Regions from separate parts of the Sporosarcina sp. FSL K6-1508 genome, predicted to be linked through region 1. Evidence: a T-box and tRNA genes for the amino acid it is inferred to sense, from the RefSeq annotation. Region 1 holds a T-box; the other holds one or more tRNA genes.
The links. The T-box of region 1 lies ahead of ileS (isoleucine--tRNA ligase). A T-box ahead of a tRNA ligase gene usually reads a tRNA of that ligase, here a tRNA-Ile.
Positions count from the first base shown of each region.

Region 2: it encodes a tRNA-Ile, which carries the amino acid that the T-box ahead of ileS (isoleucine--tRNA ligase) is inferred to sense. The anticodon was not compared.

Region 1 is NZ_JBBOXF010000001.1:3,282,591-3,292,927, forward strand. It holds gene MKZ11_RS16455 (rRNA methyltransferase) at 1-367, opposite strand, end outside; gene MKZ11_RS16460 (LAGLIDADG family homing endonuclease) at 364-1,128, opposite strand; partial or broken gene MKZ11_RS16465 (NUDIX hydrolase) at 1,605-2,057, opposite strand; gene MKZ11_RS16470 (metallophosphoesterase) at 2,063-3,163, opposite strand; gene MKZ11_RS16475 (hypothetical protein) at 3,412-3,840, opposite strand; gene ileS (isoleucine--tRNA ligase) at 3,990-7,088, opposite strand; T-box leader at 7,150-7,392, opposite strand; gene MKZ11_RS16485 (DUF3221 domain-containing protein) at 7,692-8,387, opposite strand; gene MKZ11_RS16490 (hypothetical protein) at 8,518-9,456, shown strand; gene MKZ11_RS16495 (hypothetical protein) at 9,514-9,699, shown strand; gene MKZ11_RS16500 (hypothetical protein) at 9,717-10,109, opposite strand; gene MKZ11_RS16505 (GNAT family N-acetyltransferase) at 10,131-10,337, opposite strand, start outside.
Region 2 is NZ_JBBOXF010000001.1:1,997,043-2,007,379, reverse strand. It holds gene MKZ11_RS10115 (o-succinylbenzoate--CoA ligase) at 1-644, opposite strand, end outside; gene menB (1,4-dihydroxy-2-naphthoyl-CoA synthase) at 740-1,558, opposite strand; gene menH (2-succinyl-6-hydroxy-2,4-cyclohexadiene-1-carboxylate synthase) at 1,555-2,400, opposite strand; gene menD (2-succinyl-5-enolpyruvyl-6-hydroxy-3-cyclohexene-1-carboxylic-acid synthase) at 2,393-4,105, opposite strand; gene MKZ11_RS10095 (isochorismate synthase) at 4,098-5,483, opposite strand; gene MKZ11_RS10090 (TraR/DksA C4-type zinc finger protein) at 6,289-7,029, shown strand; tRNA gene MKZ11_RS10085 (tRNA-Glu) at 7,127-7,198, opposite strand; tRNA gene MKZ11_RS10080 (tRNA-Ser) at 7,209-7,299, opposite strand; tRNA gene MKZ11_RS10075 (tRNA-Asn) at 7,311-7,385, opposite strand; tRNA gene MKZ11_RS10070 (tRNA-Ile) at 7,387-7,463, opposite strand; tRNA gene MKZ11_RS10065 (tRNA-Gly) at 7,465-7,538, opposite strand; tRNA gene MKZ11_RS10060 (tRNA-Phe) at 7,546-7,621, opposite strand; tRNA gene MKZ11_RS10055 (tRNA-Asp) at 7,684-7,759, opposite strand; tRNA gene MKZ11_RS10050 (tRNA-Met) at 7,763-7,837, opposite strand; tRNA gene MKZ11_RS10045 (tRNA-Ser) at 7,878-7,970, opposite strand; tRNA gene MKZ11_RS10040 (tRNA-Ile) at 7,988-8,064, opposite strand; tRNA gene MKZ11_RS10035 (tRNA-Met) at 8,072-8,145, opposite strand; tRNA gene MKZ11_RS10030 (tRNA-Ala) at 8,168-8,243, opposite strand; tRNA gene MKZ11_RS10025 (tRNA-Pro) at 8,326-8,402, opposite strand; tRNA gene MKZ11_RS10020 (tRNA-Arg) at 8,443-8,519, opposite strand; tRNA gene MKZ11_RS10015 (tRNA-Leu) at 8,542-8,627, opposite strand; tRNA gene MKZ11_RS10010 (tRNA-Gly) at 8,635-8,709, opposite strand; tRNA gene MKZ11_RS10005 (tRNA-Leu) at 8,718-8,799, opposite strand; tRNA gene MKZ11_RS10000 (tRNA-Lys) at 8,831-8,906, opposite strand; tRNA gene MKZ11_RS09995 (tRNA-Thr) at 8,913-8,988, opposite strand; tRNA gene MKZ11_RS09990 (tRNA-Val) at 9,006-9,081, opposite strand; rRNA gene rrf (5S ribosomal RNA) at 9,223-9,338, opposite strand; rRNA gene MKZ11_RS09980 (23S ribosomal RNA) at 9,492-10,337, opposite strand, start outside.

The DNA.
Region 1 (10,337 bases):
GTACACTGTATTCAATGATATCATTGATAAATAACTTGTTCCGTTTAGCAAATTCTCTTACGTTAGCTAATAGCTCAGCATCATAAGTTGTCTTATATTGAATACGATCTTTAGGCCTTGAATCTCTATCGTACGAAATAACTTCTTGTTTCAAAACCTTTTCTAGTCCACTTTCTTTCAAATAATTAATATGGATTTTCTTTTCTTTAGCCACGCCCTTCAAAAAATCTAAAACAGATTTACTGATGTTTGTTCTGAATGGTGTTCTTGAACCTTGTGTATGAACTAGTTTTCCATCTATTAGTTTCCATCTTGGTAATGAACTTTTATCTTCAATACAATAAGGAGCGTCAGAATGCTGTGTCATATACACTCTTTTATAGACATGAAAGTCATCGAAAGTTGCATATTATAAATAATTTTGGCTAGCTTCGGAAGTTCATTTTTACCATTAACCCATAAACGGTAAATAATATTACCCGTTTGTCCTTTTATGAATGTAATCTTAGTTTTCAATCCCCATGAGTGAAAAACAGCTAAAAGTCCTTCCGTAAAATCCAAGCTGCCAGATGTAATGTGCATCTGGTAACCTTCTTTTCCCACCCAACCATCGCCATCAATAACGCCCCTAACAAAAGAAGATAGGAATTCTCCAGGGATATTGGGAAAAGGAACTGTCAACGATTTATTAGCAACAATCCCCAAAGCTTCAAGATCCATTTTAATTTTTTTAGAATTAACGATTAAAGTCGGGGTCGATCTTGTCGAGCCTATAGGTGCCAGTACATAGTCAGCTTCCATGTATTTTGCAATCAATTTAAGAATACGTTCATCTTTTTGTGAAAAGTAAATGCTATGATACTGTTTATTAACATGTCCATCTGTCACGAATAACCCAAGTACCCAGGCCATTTCGTGTGTCCACACTTTGAAAAAGTCTTCATTCACTTTGTTTTTCCTAGGCTGACCTGAGTATTGTTCCCTGTTCATTGGTATCTCATGTTTATATAGCACATTCCTAATTGCACGATCAGACAGGCCAATGATTGGTTGCATTTCCTTAAATGACATGCCACTCTTGTACATGTTAATAATGGCTTCGTCTGTCATACCTGGGTTTCTAGGCATATCCTTTACTCCCTTCTTCGTATTAGATCTGCACGCTCATTACGTGAACCAAAGTTCTTTTTTGTTTTCATGCTAAATTTTTGTTGTATAAAAATGCTCAAATACAGACATGGAAACATATGTTCTGATACCTTAAATATATACCATTATTTACAATTTACCAAGTGAAAAGTCTATATTTCGGTTCCTCAACAACAAAATATACGTTTTTATATCATCATTTCTATTTCTCGTCTGCGAACAAACGTTTGTGATTGGAGAATTTGGCATTTCAGGGTTAAAATCAAGTGTATCTACTATCAAAGTAATGGTTTTTTTGGTTTCTTCATAAATAAGCAGTAGCGAAGACGAATTAGTTAGTCTTCGCTACTGCTTATTTAATCAATGATAACTCCTTGTAGGACCCCATCCTTTACCTGGCTCATTGGCGAGAGGCATTCCTTAGCGCTATAGCGGATTCATTGAAGTTCTATATTTCAAAATATAGAGTTGGATTTAGGTCTGTCTGATTCCCTAAGAATATACGGAACTGTGGTTTTATGCATTACCAATCCTTTAAAGCCTTCTGTCAGATGTATGTATTTTTCAGCGGTTTTGGGTTTCATCCAAGTAACTTCTTCAATTTCTTCTGATAATGAGAGCGATATTTCTCCACCAATTATTTTACCGCTAAAAGTAAAGAAGATGGCGTGATGTCCTCTTTCCTCGAAAAAGGCTTCACTCACCGTAAATATACCGTCTATTTCTACTTCTAATCCGGTTTCTTCTTTAACTTCACGAATAGCAGCTTCTTCAAGTGTTTCACCCTTCTCTACCGCCCCTCCCGGGAGTGTTTAGTAAGAAGGTCCTTTTGCCTTGTTTTTGACCATTAAAATATTCTTTTCATGTTCATCAAATAGAAGTACATAGGCAACATCCACTCTTTTCATCTATTCTAACCCCCTTTTTTAGTATCCAGACAATCTTTGGGTATCCATCCTACTTCCCCATTCGCTTTTTTCACAAGACTATATCCCGCACATTTATTATCAACAACCCTAACCTTTTCGGCTTGTGTTACAGACAGGAAGGTCGTACTAAGATCACTTTTTGATCGTGCTTGTCTTTCCTCAATTATTAGATATTCATTCTTAATCCATTGCTGTAAACCGAGTTTTCTATTTTCGCAAAGTGTAAAGTATTCCTCCTGTTTTATTATTTTCATTTCATAATTTGGATATGTCACGGTGCCGATTCTGTTGGCTAGATCTATATAGTCTTTTTGAACCACTATTTCTTCTACTAAATCATCAACATAGGTAAATGAATACGTATCATTTTCGACGAGTAAGGCATTCAGTTGTCCGTCTTTTTTAATTTGATTTCCGCCATCCAACGCAATGACTTTTTTATTTAAGTCAATTAGCGGGTTATTTGAACTGACCTGGTTTGACCGATAATTAACGACTGGCCAGTGACCTACAATAACCGTTTTATTTGCTTGGTGTTCATTTTCATAAAACGCGGGTGCAGATAATGCAAATGTTTCTTCTGTCCGCTGCCAATTTTCGATGTTTTCAATTCCCGCATGAATGATTATAAACTCATCTGTTTCATAAGCGATAGGCAATGATTCAAGCCATTCTATTTCACTATGAAAATACTGCCGGTAAAACTGAGCTAATTCTTGTAAGGAGAAATCATCAGGTGATTTACCGTGCATCGATAGCATTTCATTTAAAATCGAGTTCTTTTGTCGGTTCATGTATGAAATGATTCCCTCAACCCCATTAAAAATTGGACGATACAGCACATCACAATTCCCTTTTGTTACATAGACAGTACTTGATTTCATGGATAGATTCCGTATGTAATTGACCACTTCTATACTTTTTGGTCCTTTTTCACATAGATCCCCATTGATAAATAGATAATCTTCTACTGTATAATTCACTTTCCTTAATAGCTTTTTAAATAGCATTAGATTTGCATGTATATCTGAAATGATAATCGATCTTTTTGTTTTATCTAATTGCAGTCGCCGAACTTCGATCATTCCCTCACCCCTGTAGTAATCATAACATTTCACAAGTTGACAGTAAATTGGTTCAATAAGACTGCAAGTTCATTTAACTTTAGTCTCATAACCTGCCGTACGATACTGAAGATCAGACCTCTGCTAGCTCTATTAGAATTAAGGCCTGTCCTTTCGGTATAAATGAATCAATAAAGAAAAAGCAGCATTGCCTGTTTGGCAACACTGCTTCGTTTATAAGATGCTTATACGTCATTCAAGGGGGAGATTTAACGTTGTTCTAGTTCCTTATAAGCGAGAACCTTCAAGGCTAACAATTCCTCATCTGTTAATTTGCTTTCAATGTCATTGAACAATTGCTGTTTCTCCTCCGCCGTTAGGCCACTTTGAGCTTTTGTTTGAAGTTCTTTTAATTCACTTACATTGAACTTTTTAACCAATACTCTCACTGCTTGTTCTTTTGTTTGAAACGGTAACGTACTGCTGTCTACATTTTTACCTTCTTCAATAAATGCCTGCAATTGTGGGTCGTTCTCTATTTCTTGTTTAATACTTTCAAGTTGACCGCTATCAGTAAGTTCCACCGCCACCTGGTCCATTACTTGATCGGCGATGATTTTAGTTCCAAAATAGTAAACTGAAAATCCTATTACACCAATAACGATGACAATGCTAATTAGCACCTTCAAGAATTTCAAATAAGCACTTCCTTCCTATGTGGCATCTATTATAGAGGATACTACATTGAATTCGTCTAATGCACAAGAAGGTTCAGTGAGATTCCCATACCTCTTTCTATAAAGATTTTTTTATTACGCATATCTCTGCTGCCATTCGTCTACTTCGATTAGACTTCCATTATTGGCATTAGCTGAATTAATGCTACATGCTCCCCTATTTTAATTTCTGCTCCTTCTATAACACGTTCTTTCATAAATAAATTGCGCATCAATACATTTTCCTGTAGTAAAAACTCAAACTTTTCAATAACGGCTTGTAGCTCAGCACCTGTATATACCGTAATATCAACATGCATGTTGATTGGTAAATCTAATTTTTTTCTATATTCTTGTATTGCGCGGATAAGTTCACGGGCCATTCCTTCTTGTATAAGTTCTTTTGTTAGCACAACATCTAATGTAACCGTGTACTCCCCATTTGTTGTTGATGAGTATCCTTCTTTAGCAACTTTTTCGATTAACACATCTTCCAGAGTTACTCTTTCTAATTCACCAGAAGATGTAACCATTTCTCCGTATCCTAACTTCGTTAACGCCATAGATTCTTCATTCGTTAATTGCTGAAGCCATGTATTCACGATATTTGATTGTTTACCGAACTTAGCACCTGCTTTTTTAAAGTCCAATTTTAGTTTTATAGAGGCGAACTGGCCTTCATCACTAATCTCGTGGAATTGTTTTACATTTAATTCATCCATGATAATGTCTTCGTATGCTTTCAAATTAATAGTTGTTGTAGCGCTTAGCACGGAAATACTCGCTAACGGCTGTTTTACTTTCATTGCAGTCGTATTCCGAATGCTTCTGCCTAATTCGACTACTTGGAGGACTGCATCCATTTCTATTTCTAATTGTGTATTGATCATGCTTTCATCATAAATCGGATAGTCAGAAAGGTGGACGCTTTCGTCAGTTAGATTGAAATATACATCTTCAGCAATGAATGGAGTTAAAGGGGCCAGCAATCGACTTGTTGTTGTCAATACCTCATAAAGCGTCTGATAAGCCGCCGCCTTGTCAGGACTCATGTCACTAGCCCAAAAACGCTCTCTGGATCGTCTCACATACCAGTTACTGACCTCTTCGACTAGTTTTGCGATTTCCCTGGCCGCATTTGTAAAATGATACTCCTCTAGATTAGCACTGACTACCTTAATCGTGCTGTGCAAACGAGATAGAATCCAATCATCTAATTTGCTTTTCTTTACCGTATGTTCAATTTTAGAATCATAATCATCTAACTTCGCATAAAGGGCGTAAAAACTATGGATATTGTCCAACGTATCGACTAGTTTCGACTTTGCTTCTTGTACAATACGTTCTGAAAAACGTTTTGAGTTCCAAGGTGCACTATCTACTAGTAATGCCCATCTTAACGAATCTGCACCGTATTTTTGAATTAATTCTACCGGATCAAGTGCGTTCCCTTTACTTTTAGACATCTTTTGCCCATTTTCATCTAATATATGTCCAAGTGATAATACACGTTTGTAAGGTGATTTCCCAGTAAATAAGGTAGATACAGCTAGTAGGCTATAAAACCAGCCTCGTGTTTGATCAATCCCTTCAATGACCACATCAGCAGGAAATTGCTTTTCGAATAGGTCCTTATTTTCGAACGGATAATGATATTGTGCAAACGGCATGGAACCACTATCGAACCAAACATCAATTACTTCAGGTGTTCTTGACATTTCTCCATCACAATTTGAACAACAAAGCTTGATTTTGTCTACATATGGTTTGTGCAAATCCAGCTCTTCTTTTAGTGGATGTATAGAAAGCCTTTTTAATTCTTCTATACTTTTAGGTGCGCATTCATGATCACATTCGTTACATTGCCAAACATTCAGCGGTGTGCCCCAATAGCGTTTACGGCTGATATTCCAATCCACCATTTGTTCTAAGAAGTTTCCAAATCTACCTTGTTTGATATGTTCTGGATGCCAAGTCACACTCTCGTTATTTTGTATGAACTGTTCTTTTAAAGCAGTTGTTTTAATAAACCAATTTTCGTTTGCGTAATACAGGAGAGGTGAATCACAACGCCAACAATGAGGATAATTATGTTCAAATTTTTCTTTACTGAACAATAAGTCCTTCTCAGCAAGATAACGAATGATATCTACATCGCAGTCTCTTACAAAGCGTCCCTGAAAAGCTGGAACATCAGCAGTATAAAGTCCTTTTTCATTAACAACGTTTACAAATGAGAAGCCATTTTCTTGTATCAACTTATAATCATCTTCCCCATACGCTGGTGCAATGTGAACGATTCCAGTACCACTGTCCCCCGTTACATAATCTGCTGTAACAACTTTATGTCCGATTGCTACATTAACAAAATCAAAAGGGGGATTATAAGAAATATCTTTAAATTCCGCCCCTTGGTGTACAGTTAGAATTTCATAATCCTGCTTTAAAACTGTTGCAACTAATGATTCTGCTACTATGAAGACCTCATCACCTTGTTTTGCACGAACGTAGTTCATAGTTGGGTGTACAGCTAAGGCAACATTGGCAGGTAATGTCCAAGGCGTTGTCGTCCATCCAAGAAAGTATTCATTTGCACGATCTCGAATCTTAAACTTAGCTGTTACCGTTAAATCCTTTACAATTTTGTATCCTTGTGCCACTTCATGTGAACTGAGTGAAGTTTGGCAGCTCGGGCAGTATGGAGACACCCTATGCCCTTTATTCAGTAAACCTTTATCATGAATGGTTCCAAGGATATTCCATACGCTTTCAATATAGGAATTGTTTAACGTAACATAAGGATCCTCCATGTCTACCCAATAGCCAAGTTGTTCAGTAAACTCACGCCATTGTTTTTCATATATAAAAACACTTTCTTTACATTTTTCAATAAAAGCTTCAACACCATAATTCTCAATGTCACTCTTACCTGAAATACCTAGTTGTTTTTCGACTCCTAATTCAACAGGTAATCCGTGCGTATCCCACCCAGCTTTTCGAATGACCTGATGGCCGGTCATGGTTTTATACCGTGCAACAACATCTTTAATGGCACGTCCTAACGCATGACCGACATGCGGTAAGCCATTTGCCGTAGGCGGTCCTTCGTAAAATACAAACGATGGATTGCCTTCCCTCATTTCGATGGACTGCTCAAAAATCCGACGTTGTCTCCATTGTTGTTGAATGCGTTGCTCACGTTGCTGTACCGTTTCTTTTTCCTTTTTCATCTGGTATCGCTCCATTCTTCGCTCATTAGTTAAAAAAGTATACAAAAAACCCGTCCCTATGAAAAGGGACGGGTTTAACCGCGATACCACCCTAATTCTATTGAAAACTTCCGTTTATCAATAGCACTTAGTCACGTACAATCATACGCGTTCCTTTTAACGGTAGACACCCGTTCAAGCTTACTGGTTTCAGCTTGATTTCTCAGAGAGGATTTTCACTAATGAACTGAACACCGGCTTTCAGCATTTACCGGCTCTCTGGAGGACAGTTACAAAAACTACTTTTTCTCGTCAACGAAATTATATGCTTTTATTATGAATGATAGTAACATACATCATAATGAGTTGTCAAACTAATATGAATCCGTTCATCTACATGGCGTCCCCTCTGATCTTGTGGTGATCTATGATATAACTAAATTAGTAGATAAACTTTTTTATAGCAAAATTAAAAGGACAAGAAATATCCCGGTTCTTACATTTTAGATTATAGTTCATTTCAGCTTAGTTCTATATCTAGTAATAAATGCTTCATTCTGCGTCTCTCCAAATGCCAACATTGAGTTATATAGCTTAGTCATACTTGCTTGTAGGTTAATTCAGTCATTCGTTAACATCTACAACAAATATGTACGAGACTTCACCGTTGGACCATTTTGCGACTACTTCATATATATAGTGGCCGCTCGTTGCTGGAACTGTAAGTTCATTCCCTTCTAACATCATCTTTTTTCTTTCATAATCCCATAAATAGACGCTTACATTAGGGCTTTGTTCTATGTCCATATTTAATTTACTATTCGCATCCACAACAATTGCATTGAAGTTTTCAGCGATTTGCGCTGGAGAAGCAGTATCTGTTTGAACAGTTTGGTTTCCTGTTGTCCATTTGAAGCCCCCCGTTGCCATTTCATAACTGGTTTCATCAATCTCAACAAATCCATAGGGATAAGGTGGAAATTCATTATTTTTAAAATCAAATTTATGTAATATAAATTGCTCTTCTAAAAGTTTAATCATGAATGCTTTGGCATATGCAGGCGATGAAGTGTCAATTCCTCCATCTATCCAAACCTTAACCTCCAGACCTTCTTCATACTTTTTGATATCATCATGAGCAGGCAATGCCAGCCAAATGAAGCCTGTATCTGGATCATCCACCAAAATACGATTTCCTTCAATATCAATCCCGATAATTATTCCTTTTATCTCAAGCCGTTCTGCAACTGCCTTTTCCTTTGCATTACAACCGACTAGTGCCAAAAAGCAGATCAATAGTAAGAGTAGATAGTTCTTCATAAGAATTTATTCCCCCTTTATCTGATTTGACGGAGACTTTCAATAAAGGTTACTATTGCATGTGATCATTATATATAGCTTTCTATTGTTAGATGAGTAAGTCTCCGATAAAATTAACCTATGAGAAAAAGTGGAGGTGAGAAAAACGACTAAAAACAGAGAAAGTAGATCGTTTTTTCAATGGATTAATTTCTTTATTCCGTATGCATACACTGCTGGAATAGCGCTCATAGTAACTTGGATGGTAGCCGCATCCTTACTGATTGGAATAGCGACTATTAAAGAGGATCCAAAGGCTTTCATTCTACAAGAAAAGAACATTGAGTCTCCCACAGATTCCGTTGCTGGTACAGTAGGTATAGACCCTTCTGTTAACGAAAGTCCTAAAGAGGAAACTGCATTTACAATTATAGTTAAACCTTTTGTAGAATCCGATTTCAATAAAATTATCTTTCGTGGACTCTTTTTACTGTTTATTTGGATGTTTTTATTTTTAATCATACCTGTTGCATTCAAACGCCTTAAACGATTCAAGTTCTTAAACTTGGAATTTGAGGTCGATGACATAGAACAGGCTGCAATCGAAACGATTGAAATCAGCGGAACTAAAGCACAACTAATGGCATATCTAACTGGCGATGATGCTTCAGGAAGGACTTTAGGATTTCTAAATGATTCAGCTATCGATTATAAAGAAGTACTAGAATATTTCCTTTCAGAAATTCAAGTAGGATATAAAAAAAATCCCCTGAATGCCACATTTTCATATGAAGTTTACAGTCAATCTGGACCTGAGGACCTAAAAGATCTAATCGAAGAATCTAAGGAAACTGGGGAATCAGTCGTTAGCAATAAAATCAATGAGGGGAATTTATTCAAGAAAAACTACCTTGTTTTCTATTTTTGTTACAATAATGATGAATATGTCACTGTTATAAACAGCTATACGTATCCGTTTGATATATTCGATAAATATCTTTTTGAACTATTGCATAAAATAGTCAGCAAAAATGTTGAGAATATCGAGTATATGGTAGTCTTAACAAACACAAATGGGAATCAAATGTGAGTCTATCTTGACGAATCGAGTGTATTTCATGTATTATAATAGAAAGGAGTGATTTAAATGGTCAAAGTCAAAACTCCAATCAATACTAAAAATGTTAAAGATCGTGCCGCAAAAAAATTAAGTAAATTGAATGCCAACCCAGGTACTACAAAGACTAGTGATCTAGTTGTAACTGGTAATATGGTAAAACCCATTCACATTAGTAAAACTGACCCATTAGTAAGAAAAATATTAAATAGCTAACCAATTAGTTACTCCCGCTATTGCATAAAGCGGGTTTTTTTTGTATTTAACCGTAAGCTTGTTGAATGTCTTTTGGCTAGTTCTTGCATAATCGGCGAAGCTCCTACTAAATCAGCTGGTTGTTTAACCGGTAGATGTCCGAGATTTATTTCACTTATGCTTTTAAATTCCCCCCCATTTAAATACCTTTCATAGATCTCAACAATCTTCATACGTGTTACCTCACTTTCTAAGCAATATGTGCGTATCGTAGTATATTCAATATGGTTCATTTGCTCTTCAAATAAACAAAAAGTGATTGTTTTCAAAGGAATTCCCCTTGAATCAATCACTTTTTCGTCTAGCCAATAATGTCCTGCCGTTAGTATCTCTCTACAATATGTAGAAAATAGGATTACCTTAATATTCATTCCCTGGCAGATAGTTATCCATCACTTCTTTTTCCAATCCTCAGCAAGCATGGCATATACAATATGATCCACGTAATGATCATAAAGCCATTCAGCTTGGCGAATACGCCCTTCTTCTGTGAAATCCAATCTCTCCGGAATCGCCCTACTCTTCTTGTTTTCTACAGCCGCACGTATTTCCACACGGTTTAAACCTAGCTCAACAATCGCATGGTTCACAAAAGCCTT
Region 2 (10,337 bases), 1.3 Mb from region 1:
TTCTCATGTAACTGGATCTCCATTCCATAAAGCACAGAACGGACGAGAATCGAGAAACCGCTAATATGGAAGAGCGGCATCGCACAGAGCCAGACGTCTTCTTCATCTAGCCCCAGATTCAAAACTGACGACAGCGCACTTGAAACGTGGTTGCCCGCTGTTTGTCTTACACCTTTAGGAAATCCCGTTGTGCCTGAGGTATACATAATAGTGATGGTCCTGTCGGATTTCCATATTTCCTGGGTCACAAATGATTGTTCAGCACTGGCATTAATTGCAGAAAAAGTAAGCTGCTGCATCGTCGTATCAGCAATGAAGCCTTTTAATTCATCTGCCACGATAACCGTTGTGGCACCTGAATCCTCCAATTGGTATTCAATTTCTTTTTTCGACAATCGACTGTTCAACATGACGATTTCAAGTCCTGCGAGTATACAAGCATGGATTATGAATACCATTTCTGCATTGGAAGGTCCAAGTAGAGCAATCCGACTTCCCTCATTCAGGTCGTTCGTTCTCAGTTTTCGTGCGAGAATCATTGCACGCTCTTTTAGCTGTGCAAATGTCCACTTGTTATCTTCAAAAGAAAAAGCAGTTTTGTCAGGCGTTAAATATGCGCGCTGTATTAACCAGTTTGGAATCATGCAATCACCTTCCATTCAGAAAAAGCTGCCCGATGAGAGGCAGCTTTCTTAGTTTTTATTCAGTGTAAGCACCAGAATGCTTTCACTTTTATTGATTAAGGAAAGCGCGGGAATTGCCCGAAGTCCGGTTTGCGTTTTTCTTTGAATGCGTCGCGGCCTTCTTTCGCTTCGTCTGTCGTGTAATAAAGAAGTGTTGAGTCGCCAGCTAATTGCTGAAGTCCCGCAAGTCCGTCCGTATCCGCATTCATTGCCGCTTTTACGAAACGAAGTGCCGTCGGGCTCATACCAAGCATCTCCTCACACCATTGTACGGTCTCGTCTTCCAGTTGCTCGTAAGGAACCACTGTATTGACAAGCCCCATGTCAAGCGCTTCCTGTGCATTATATTGACGGCATAGGAACCAGATTTCACGCGCTTTCTTATGTCCGATGATTCGTGCCAAGTAGCCCGAACCATAACCTGCGTCGAATGAACCGACTTTTGGTCCTGTTTGTCCGAAAACCGCGTTTTCTGCAGCAATCGTCAAATCACAAACGACATGAAGAACATGTCCGCCGCCGATTGCATATCCTGCAACCATTGCGACAACCGGTTTCGGTATAACGCGGATCAGACGTTGCAAGTCTAAAACGTTAAGACGTGGTATTTCATCATCCCCGACATATCCGCCGTGACCGCGTACAGATTGGTCTCCGCCTGAACAGAATGCTTTCTCGCCTTCCCCTGTCAGCACGATAACACCAATGCTTTGGTCATCCCGTGCACGTGAAAATGCGTCGATTAATTCCATTACCGTTTTAGGTCGGAATGCATTGCGCACTTCCGGACGGTTGATTGTTACTTTTGCAATGCCGCCATACTGTTCATATTTGATGTCTTCGTATGTACGTATCGTTTCCCATTGACGTGTCATAGTGATCCTCCTCGATTTTTCAACTCTGAAATATGTTCCTCTATCATTGTAGCAAATGTATCCGGTTTTTCCACATGAATTGCATGTCCAGTATGATCTATCGTTTCATGGCGGACATTAGGGAAATAGCTCTGCATTTCCCGGGAAATATTTACGAATTTCGTGTCGAGTTCCCCCGTTATGAGCAAAACAGGAAGATTGACTGTATGGAGTCTGTCCCAATAAGAAGCTTGGCTGCCTGTTCCAATTCCGCGCAAGCTATTTGCAAGGCCCGTTTCACTTTGACTAAGTCGTTCGTTTTTCACTGCCAACTGTTTTTCCGCCAGCAATTTCTTTTGTGATGAGAACAAGGGAATATTTCCCCAGAAATCGATGAATGCCCGCAATCCCTCTGACACTATTCTGTCCGCCAATCGGCCGTCAGCTGCTTGGCGTTCCATTCTCTCGTTTTCTGTTTTCAAACCTGGGGATGAACTCTCAAGAATCAACGATGTCACCCGCTTTGGATAACGGATCGTATAAGCGAGTGCAACACGCCCCCCCATTGAATAACCGACCAATTTAAATTGTTGAAATGATAACGCATTAAAAAGTTCTTCTAGATCCTCGACTTGCTCGTCCATGGAGTAGCGGTTAACATCTCGTGGAATACTCGTTTTCCCATGTCCAGTCAAATCGATAGCTACTGTCCGGTATTTACCTTTTAGCATTTTGGTCACTTCTTGCCATGTTGCAGTACTTCCTGTAAAGCCATGCAAGAAAACGATGGTTGGTAAATCCTCTGCACCTGCGGTTTCCACATAATAATCGATTCCCCGGACACGGATAGTATTTTCATTCATCCTGATCAAGTCTATTCGTAATTTGGGCCCATAGCTCACGATGAGCTTTTACATTCGCCTGGCGATTCGTGAACACTTCAATGATGCGCACTGGCTTATCTTTGGCTTTAGCTAGTTCGATACTGAATTCTTCAGGCGTTCTGATTACAGCATACTGGGCATTGTACATTGCGGCAATATGGTCGAATGTCAAGCCTGTCGGGGTACCAAATAGTTCTTCAAAATGATCATCTGTTTCAGCTTGTGGAAGATACGAAAATATTCCACCGCCGTCATTATTGATAATGACAATGGTCAAATCTGACTCGTGAAAACGAGTAGCAATGAGTCCGTTGACATCATGCAGGAATGATAAATCGCCAATTAACAACCATGCCGGCCGCTGTCTCGCAGCTTGAATACCAAGAGCCGTCGAAACAACACCATCGATACCATTCGTGCCGCGATTCGCAAATATGGTGACGTCCTTTTCTGTCTTCCTAAAAAACGTATCGACATCACGGATTGGCATGCTGCTGCCGCTTACAAGATCGCTGCCGCTAGGAAGATGCTCAAATAACATTTTTGCAAAAATGCCTTCGTCGCCCTCAGTCCCCTTATAACTGTCTGTAATTGCGGATGCTATATCATTCGCTCCTGCCCATAACTCCGCATAAGACGTCTTAGGTTTATCCACAATAATTCGCATAATATTTGCGGGTGATGTTTGAATATGATGCGTAACAACGCCCAGTGAATCTCGAAATTCTGGTGATTCGTCCACCGCAATAACTGTCGCAGGCCGAACCTTTTTCAAATAAAGCGATAGTGGTTTCGCTACTGGCTGTGCACCGAATCGAATCACCGTATCAGGTATGGCTTTCTCTTTGAATACCTTGCTTTTTAATATCGCGTCATAATGATCGATACAAAGCGACACACATTCTTCTGGCAATTCCGCACGAAGATTTGATAGTGGGTCACATAATACAGGCCATTCCAGCGCATTTGCAAACTTCCAAAATGCAGCTTTATCAAATCCAACCGGCATGTCACCAGCAATAATGAATCCCTTCTCTGAATCGGTAAGTAACTGCATTATTTGTTGTACTGCAGATGCATCCAAGCTATCTGCACCTTTAATCTGTTTTTGGAAAGTCGATTTCGGCACTTCCCGATCAAAATCAATTAGAAGGGGTTCCCGGAAAGGCACATTCAAATGAACTGGACCGCGGGGAACCGAAGTTGCCACCGACAAAGCCCGGCTTACATGCCGATCGATAAAGTCATCAATATCCGTATTATTTTCCGCAAGCGGGAAATCAACGCTATATTTCACATGCTTACCATACATTCGAATTTGATCGATTGCCTGCGGTGCACCTACTTCTCTTAACTCAGGAGGCCGATCTGCAGTGATGACAATTAGCGGGATGCGCGCATAGTACGCTTCTGTAATTGCAGGATGATAGTTCGATGCTGCTGTCCCAGACGTGCAGAGAAGGACGACAGGAGCACCTGACGCCTTCGCCAATCCCAACGCGAAATAGGCAGCCGATCTTTCATCGACTTGCATATAAACATCAAGTTCTTTTGTTGATGCAAAAGCATAGGCAAGTGGTGTCGAACGTGAGCCTGGGCTGATAACTGCTGCCTTTACATCTGCCTTCATCAGTCCATCCGTTATTCTCCGAACATAATCCGTTAAAGCTGTACGGTTATCCATTCAGTTTTCCTCCAAGCGCCCGCATGACAGGTCTGAATTTCACCCATGTTTCATCGTATTCCTTTTCTGATTCAGAATCCGCCACGATTCCTCCACCTGCGTATAAATAAGCGCTGTCCCTGTCAAGAAGTGCAGAGCGGATGGCCACAGCGAATTCACCGTTTCCGGCCGTGTCTGTCCAGCCAACTGGCCCAGCATAATAACCCCGATCCATATCTTCCTCGGAACGAATCATTTCCATTGCTATCTCTCTCGGGACTCCACCGAGCGCCGGGGTGGGATGAAGTGCCTGAACTAAACTAAATATATCAGTTCCTTGTTCAACTTTGCCCTCAACTGGTGTGAATAAATGCTGAATATCCCGTACTTTCATTAATCTTGGAAATTTTGAAATCATAACATCCGTACAGAACGTTTGAAATACTTGTGAAATCATATTAACAACGTATTGATGCTCTTCCCGATTTTTGCTGTCATCGATAAGCTCATCACCGAGTTCGCGATCTTCAGCTGCCGATTTGCCACGTTTAATAGACCCTGCGACACATGCCGAGTACGCACGCCCGTTAGAAATTTCAATCAGACGTTCCGGCGTAGCACCGAAAAATAGCTGGCCCTCTTTTTGCAAACCAAAGTGATAGCTTTCTTGCTGTTCATTTGAAATATGATGGAGTGCAGTCACAGCCGACACTTCATCTGCAAAATTAAGTTTCACCGAACGTGCAATAACTACTTTTTCAGCTTCTCCATTATTAATTTTCTTTGTGACACCTTCAACAGACTTCATATAATTTTCTTTCGATAGTTCCTCTATGGATACGACTTCCGGTTTTAAAAGAAGTGCGGATTCCTCCACTTGTGCAATATGAATTAGCCGATCCCTTTCGATCCGTAACCCTTCAAACTGTTCTGCTGCATCATTACTTTCTGTCACAAGGTTAATGGAGATTGCTGTCTTGCCATTCGTAATCGATAGTTGGAAAGATGGGACTACGAAGTAAGCGGTTGGGAATGAGCTCCACACTGAGTTCTTGACACTTTTCGGATCAAATGAGAAGCCTCCGAATAGAACAGGTTCTTTATCATTTTCTTCTTTAATAAGAGCAGCACACAATTTTTTCCAACTGGCGGAAATTTGTGAAAAACGTTCATCTGCTCCCTCACTTTCCAATACAGTAGCATGTCCAATTCCAACAAGTGTTAATGTTTTATCTGCATTTTGCCAATAAAAACGTTCATCTTTATAACACGAATCCCCTGCTTCAAAAAATGCAAGTGGTGAAATCCGTCCCGCATCGACAGTTTCAGTGAAAAATCGTAACTCGTTCTGACTTATATTCAATTGAGATTCAGGGGTTGCGGTCAACTTCCGGTTCATTATTTTCCCTCCGTACATTCATTCGACTAATTAAGAGCATATACCTATATTCTATCATACCGAATTCGTGCCGTTTCAGCACATAATAAGCAGTGTGTATGTTCACTCCACTCATTTTGGATTACAATAACACGGTCCTTAAAATGATAGGGAGAGAACTATATAGCAACAGACAATAAAAGCTCTCCGAAAGGCGTATTTGGTGACAGCGTATACGCCTTTCGGAGAGCCTTTTTCCGGTGTAGTTAAGGGAATGCTGTTTTATCCTCATTGCATGCTATATGTAAACAGGAACAGTAACGACAGATGTAATTCAGTTCTCCATTCCAAGTATGTTGCTAGTCGGCAAAATTATGCTGCAAATACTATACGAGATTTGGAAGGCCATAAGGAAAGCGGCCGAAAAACACTTGCAATTCTTGTTGGCCGCTCCAATGCAATCCCAATTTTAATGTTGGTTTTTATACTTTCTTATGCCTAGATTATAGCGCTGGTCATCTTCGGCCATCTTACTTCAGGGGCACTACTTGTATTTCTTGGCCTCAAGAAACCAGCAACAGGAATCAGCGTATTCCGGAAAGCACAGAAACCGTTATAGATTAAAACTCTACACTTTCTTCTCTTTCAATAAAAAAGCCCGAAGCATCGTTTTAAATGATGCTCTGGGCTTTTTCGTATTCATATGTTTAAACCGGTCGTAATAAAGGGAAGTTAATGAATAATAGACAACAATCTATTCCTTTATCAATTACCAAAGATTTAAATGAACAACCTGTTGCTATTACTAAAAAGGACGTGAGAAAACGTGTTGAATGAAAATCAGAAAAATACATTAAAAAAAGAATTACTTGAAATGATGAATGACTTAACAAAAACGGAAGAAGAAACGGATATTAAAGAAAGTGCTCAGGATGCTGCTGGTGAGTTATCGATGTATGACAATCATCCCGGCGACATGGGCACAGAACTGTTTGAAAGGGAGAAAGACATGGCTTTACACATACATGCTGGCTCTGAGCTAGACAAAGTGGAAAGCGCCTTACAAGCGATGGTGGATGGTTCTTACGGTAAATGTGAAGTGTGCCAAGAAGATATTCCCTTTGAACGTCTTGAGGCAGTCCCTTATACAACTCTCTGCATTAATCATGCGACAGAACAAGAAGTACCCAACGACCCGCCTGTCGAAGAAGATATTCTTATTATGGCAAACCCCAATTCATTTGCCGATAGAAGATCTGGGGCAGCCCGAGACGGAGAAGATAGCTTTCAGGAAATAGCGAAATCTGGAACATCCGAAACTCCATCCGATTTCATTGGAGATCATGATAACTATAATACTTTATATGACACAGATATTACAGACGGTGCAGCTGAAGATATCGAAGAATTCACAGGTACCGATATTAACGGTAAATCACGCGGTTTTGTCAGATCAGATGCTTCAGAAAAGTATGAAGCGGAGCTGGACGCTGAAGGAATCGAATCCCCCCTTGGTGATATTCCTTACCATGAAAAGGACAGTTATACTGATAATGAAAAGAAGTGATATTATACCATAAGCCATTTAGGCTTATGGTATAAATGGACAAATTAAAAAGTAGCATTACAAGTTCACTAGAAACTTGTAATGCTACTTTTTTGCATGACCCCTACGGGATTCGAACCCGTGATACCGCCGTGAAAGGGCGGTGTCTTAACCGCTTGACCAAGGGGCCAAAATATATATGGCGGAGAAGGAGGGATTCGAACCCTCGCACCGCTTTCGCGATCTATACCCTTAGCAGGGGCACCTCTTGAGCCGCTTGAGTACTTCCCCATATATATAAATGGCTCCGCAGGTAGGACTCGAACCTACGACCGATCGGTTAACAGCCGATTGCTCTACCACTGAGCTACTGCGGAATGGTGGGCCTAAGTGGACTCGAACCACCGACCTCACGCTTATCAGGCGTGCGCTCTAACCAGCTGAGCTATAGGCCCTTGGAGCGAGTGAAGGGAATCGAACCCTCATCATCAGCTTGGAAGGCTGAGGTTTTACCACTAAACTACACTCGCATAATAATGGTGGCTCAGGACGGAATCGAACCGCCGACACAAGGATTTTCAGTCCTTTGCTCTACCGACTGAGCTACTGAGCCATATATTCGGTTCACATTAAGCAGTTAGCTTAACTTAAACCTTACTATACTACTAATAAAAATGGCGGTCCCGACCGGGATCGAACCGGCGATCTCCTGCGTGACAGGCAGGCATGTTAACCGCTACACCACGGGACCATTTGGTTGCGGGGGCAGGATTTGAACCTGCGACCTTCGGGTTATGAGCCCGACGAGATACCACTTCTCCACCCCGCGACAACAATATATTACTTTTTCTTACACCACTTTTAAAAAATGGAGGAGGTAGAGGGATTCGAACCCCCGCGGGATTTGACTCCCCTGTCGGTTTTCAAGACCGATCCCTTCAGCCGGGCTTGGGTATACCTCCGTGATTATATAGAATAGTGGTGGACCTTGCAGGACTCGAACCTGCGACCGGACGGTTATGAGCCGTCTGCTCTAACCAACTGAGCTAAAGGTCCTTTAAGATGGCGGCAGAGGGGATCGAACCCCCGACCTCACGGGTATGAACCGTACGCTCTAGCCAGCTGAGCTACGCCGCCAGGATCTTTATTGAAATTGTGTTGGTGGAGCCTAGCGGGATCGAACCGCTGACCTCCTGCGTGCAAGGCAGGCGCTCTCCCAGCTGAGCTAAGGCCCCATTCTAACTGATTATTATTTAAGCAACAAATCTGCTTAAAATGGTGGCTTCTTTAAGCGGTGAAGCTGCTTAAAGATCTTAATGGTCGGGAAGACAGGATTCGAACCTGCGACCCCTTGGTCCCAAACCAAGTGCTCTACCAAGCTGAGCTACGTCCCGTTAAATTATGAATTATAAAGTGCAAATTGAAAAGTTATAATGGTGCGCCCGGCAGAAGTCGAATCCACAACCTCCTGATCCGTAGTCAGGTGCTCTATCCAATTGAGCTACGAGCGCATATGATTAAAAATGTTATTAATGCCGAGAACCGGAATCGAACCGGTACGGTAGTCACCTACCGCAGGATTTTAAGTCCTGTGCGTCTGCCAGTTCCGCCACCCCGGCAAAAATATGGAGCGGAAGACGGGATTCGAACCCGCGACCCCGACCTTGGCAAGGTCGTATTCTACCACTGAACTACTTCCGCATTATAAGTGCGGGTAAAGGGAGTCGAACCCCCACGCCCGAAGGCACTAGATCCTAAGTCTAGCGCGTCTGCCAGTTCCGCCATACCCGCAATATAAATCATGACTGCTAAGTCATAAAAATGGTGAGCCATGCAGGATTCGAACCTGCGACCCTCTGATTAAAAGTCAGATGCTCTACCAACTGAGCTAATGGCTCGAAAAGTGGTGCCGGAGAAAGGACTTGAACCCTCAACCTACTGATTACAAGTCAGTTGCTCTACCAGTTGAGCTACTCCGGCGAAAGAATTAAAGTAAATGGTGGAGGATGACGGGCTCGAACCGCCGACCCCCTGCTTGTAAGGCAGGTGCTCTCCCAGCTGAGCTAATCCTCCTGGGTTATATTTTATAATGAATTGATAAATTCATCAGCATTTTCATCCACACTGTTTTTTCTATGTATTAATTGCTTGTCCCACTATGTGTGAAATGCAAGCCACTTACTACAAAGACTTTTTATGTAATGAATCTCACAGGCCCGGCGGCGTCCTACTCTCACAGGGGGGAACCCCCAACTACCATCGGCGCTGAAGAGCTTAACTTCCGTGTTCGGTATGGGAACGGGTGTGACCTCTTCGCAATCGTCACCAGACCTGCATCATCTTTTCTCAAAGACAATATTCATTATATCAGTTTCTAAACTTAATTGCAAGTACTTTTTTTTATGAACGGTACTTATTCGCTCAAAACTGAATGAAATAGACATTGTGCTACACGAATCAGGGTAATCAAGCCCTTTTCAAAATTGGTTAAGTCCTCGATCGATTAGTATCCGTCAGCTCCACACGTCGCCGTGCTTCCACCCCAGACCTATCAACCTCATCTTCTTTGAGGGATCTTACTTACTTGCGTAATGGGAAATCTCATCTCGAGGGGGGCTTCATGCTTAGATGCTTTCAGCATTTATCCCGTCCATACATAGCTACCCAGCGATGCCTTTGGCAAGACAACTGGTACACCAGAGGTATGTCCATCCCGGTCCTCTCGTACTAAGGACAGCTCCTCTCAAATTTCCTGCGCCCGCGACGGATAGGGACCGAACTGTCTCACGACGTTCTGAACCCAGCTCGCGTACCGCTTTAATGGGCGAACAGCCCAACCCTTGGGACCGACTACAGCCCCAGGATGCGATGAGCCGACATCGAGGTGCCAAACCTCCCCGTCGATGTGGACTCTTGGGGGAGATAAGCCTGTTATCCCCGGGGTAGCTTTTATCCGTTGAGCGATGGCCCTTCCATGCGGAACCACCGGATCACTAAGCCCGTCTTTCGACCCTGCTCGACTTGTAGGTCTCGCAGTCAAGCTCCCTTATGCCTTTGCACTCTGCGAATGATGTCCAACCATTCTGAGGGAACCTTTGGGCGCCTCCGTTACTCTTTAGGAGGCGACCGCCCCAGTCAAACTGCCCGCCTGACACTGTCTCCTGCCCCGATAAGGGGCATGGGTTAGAAGTCCAATACAGCCAGGGTAGTATCCCACCAACGCCTCATCCGAAGCTAGCGCTCCGGAATCCAAGGCTCCTACCTATCCTGTACAGGCTGCACCGGAATTCAATATCAGGTTACAGTAAAGCTCCACGGGGTCTTTCCGT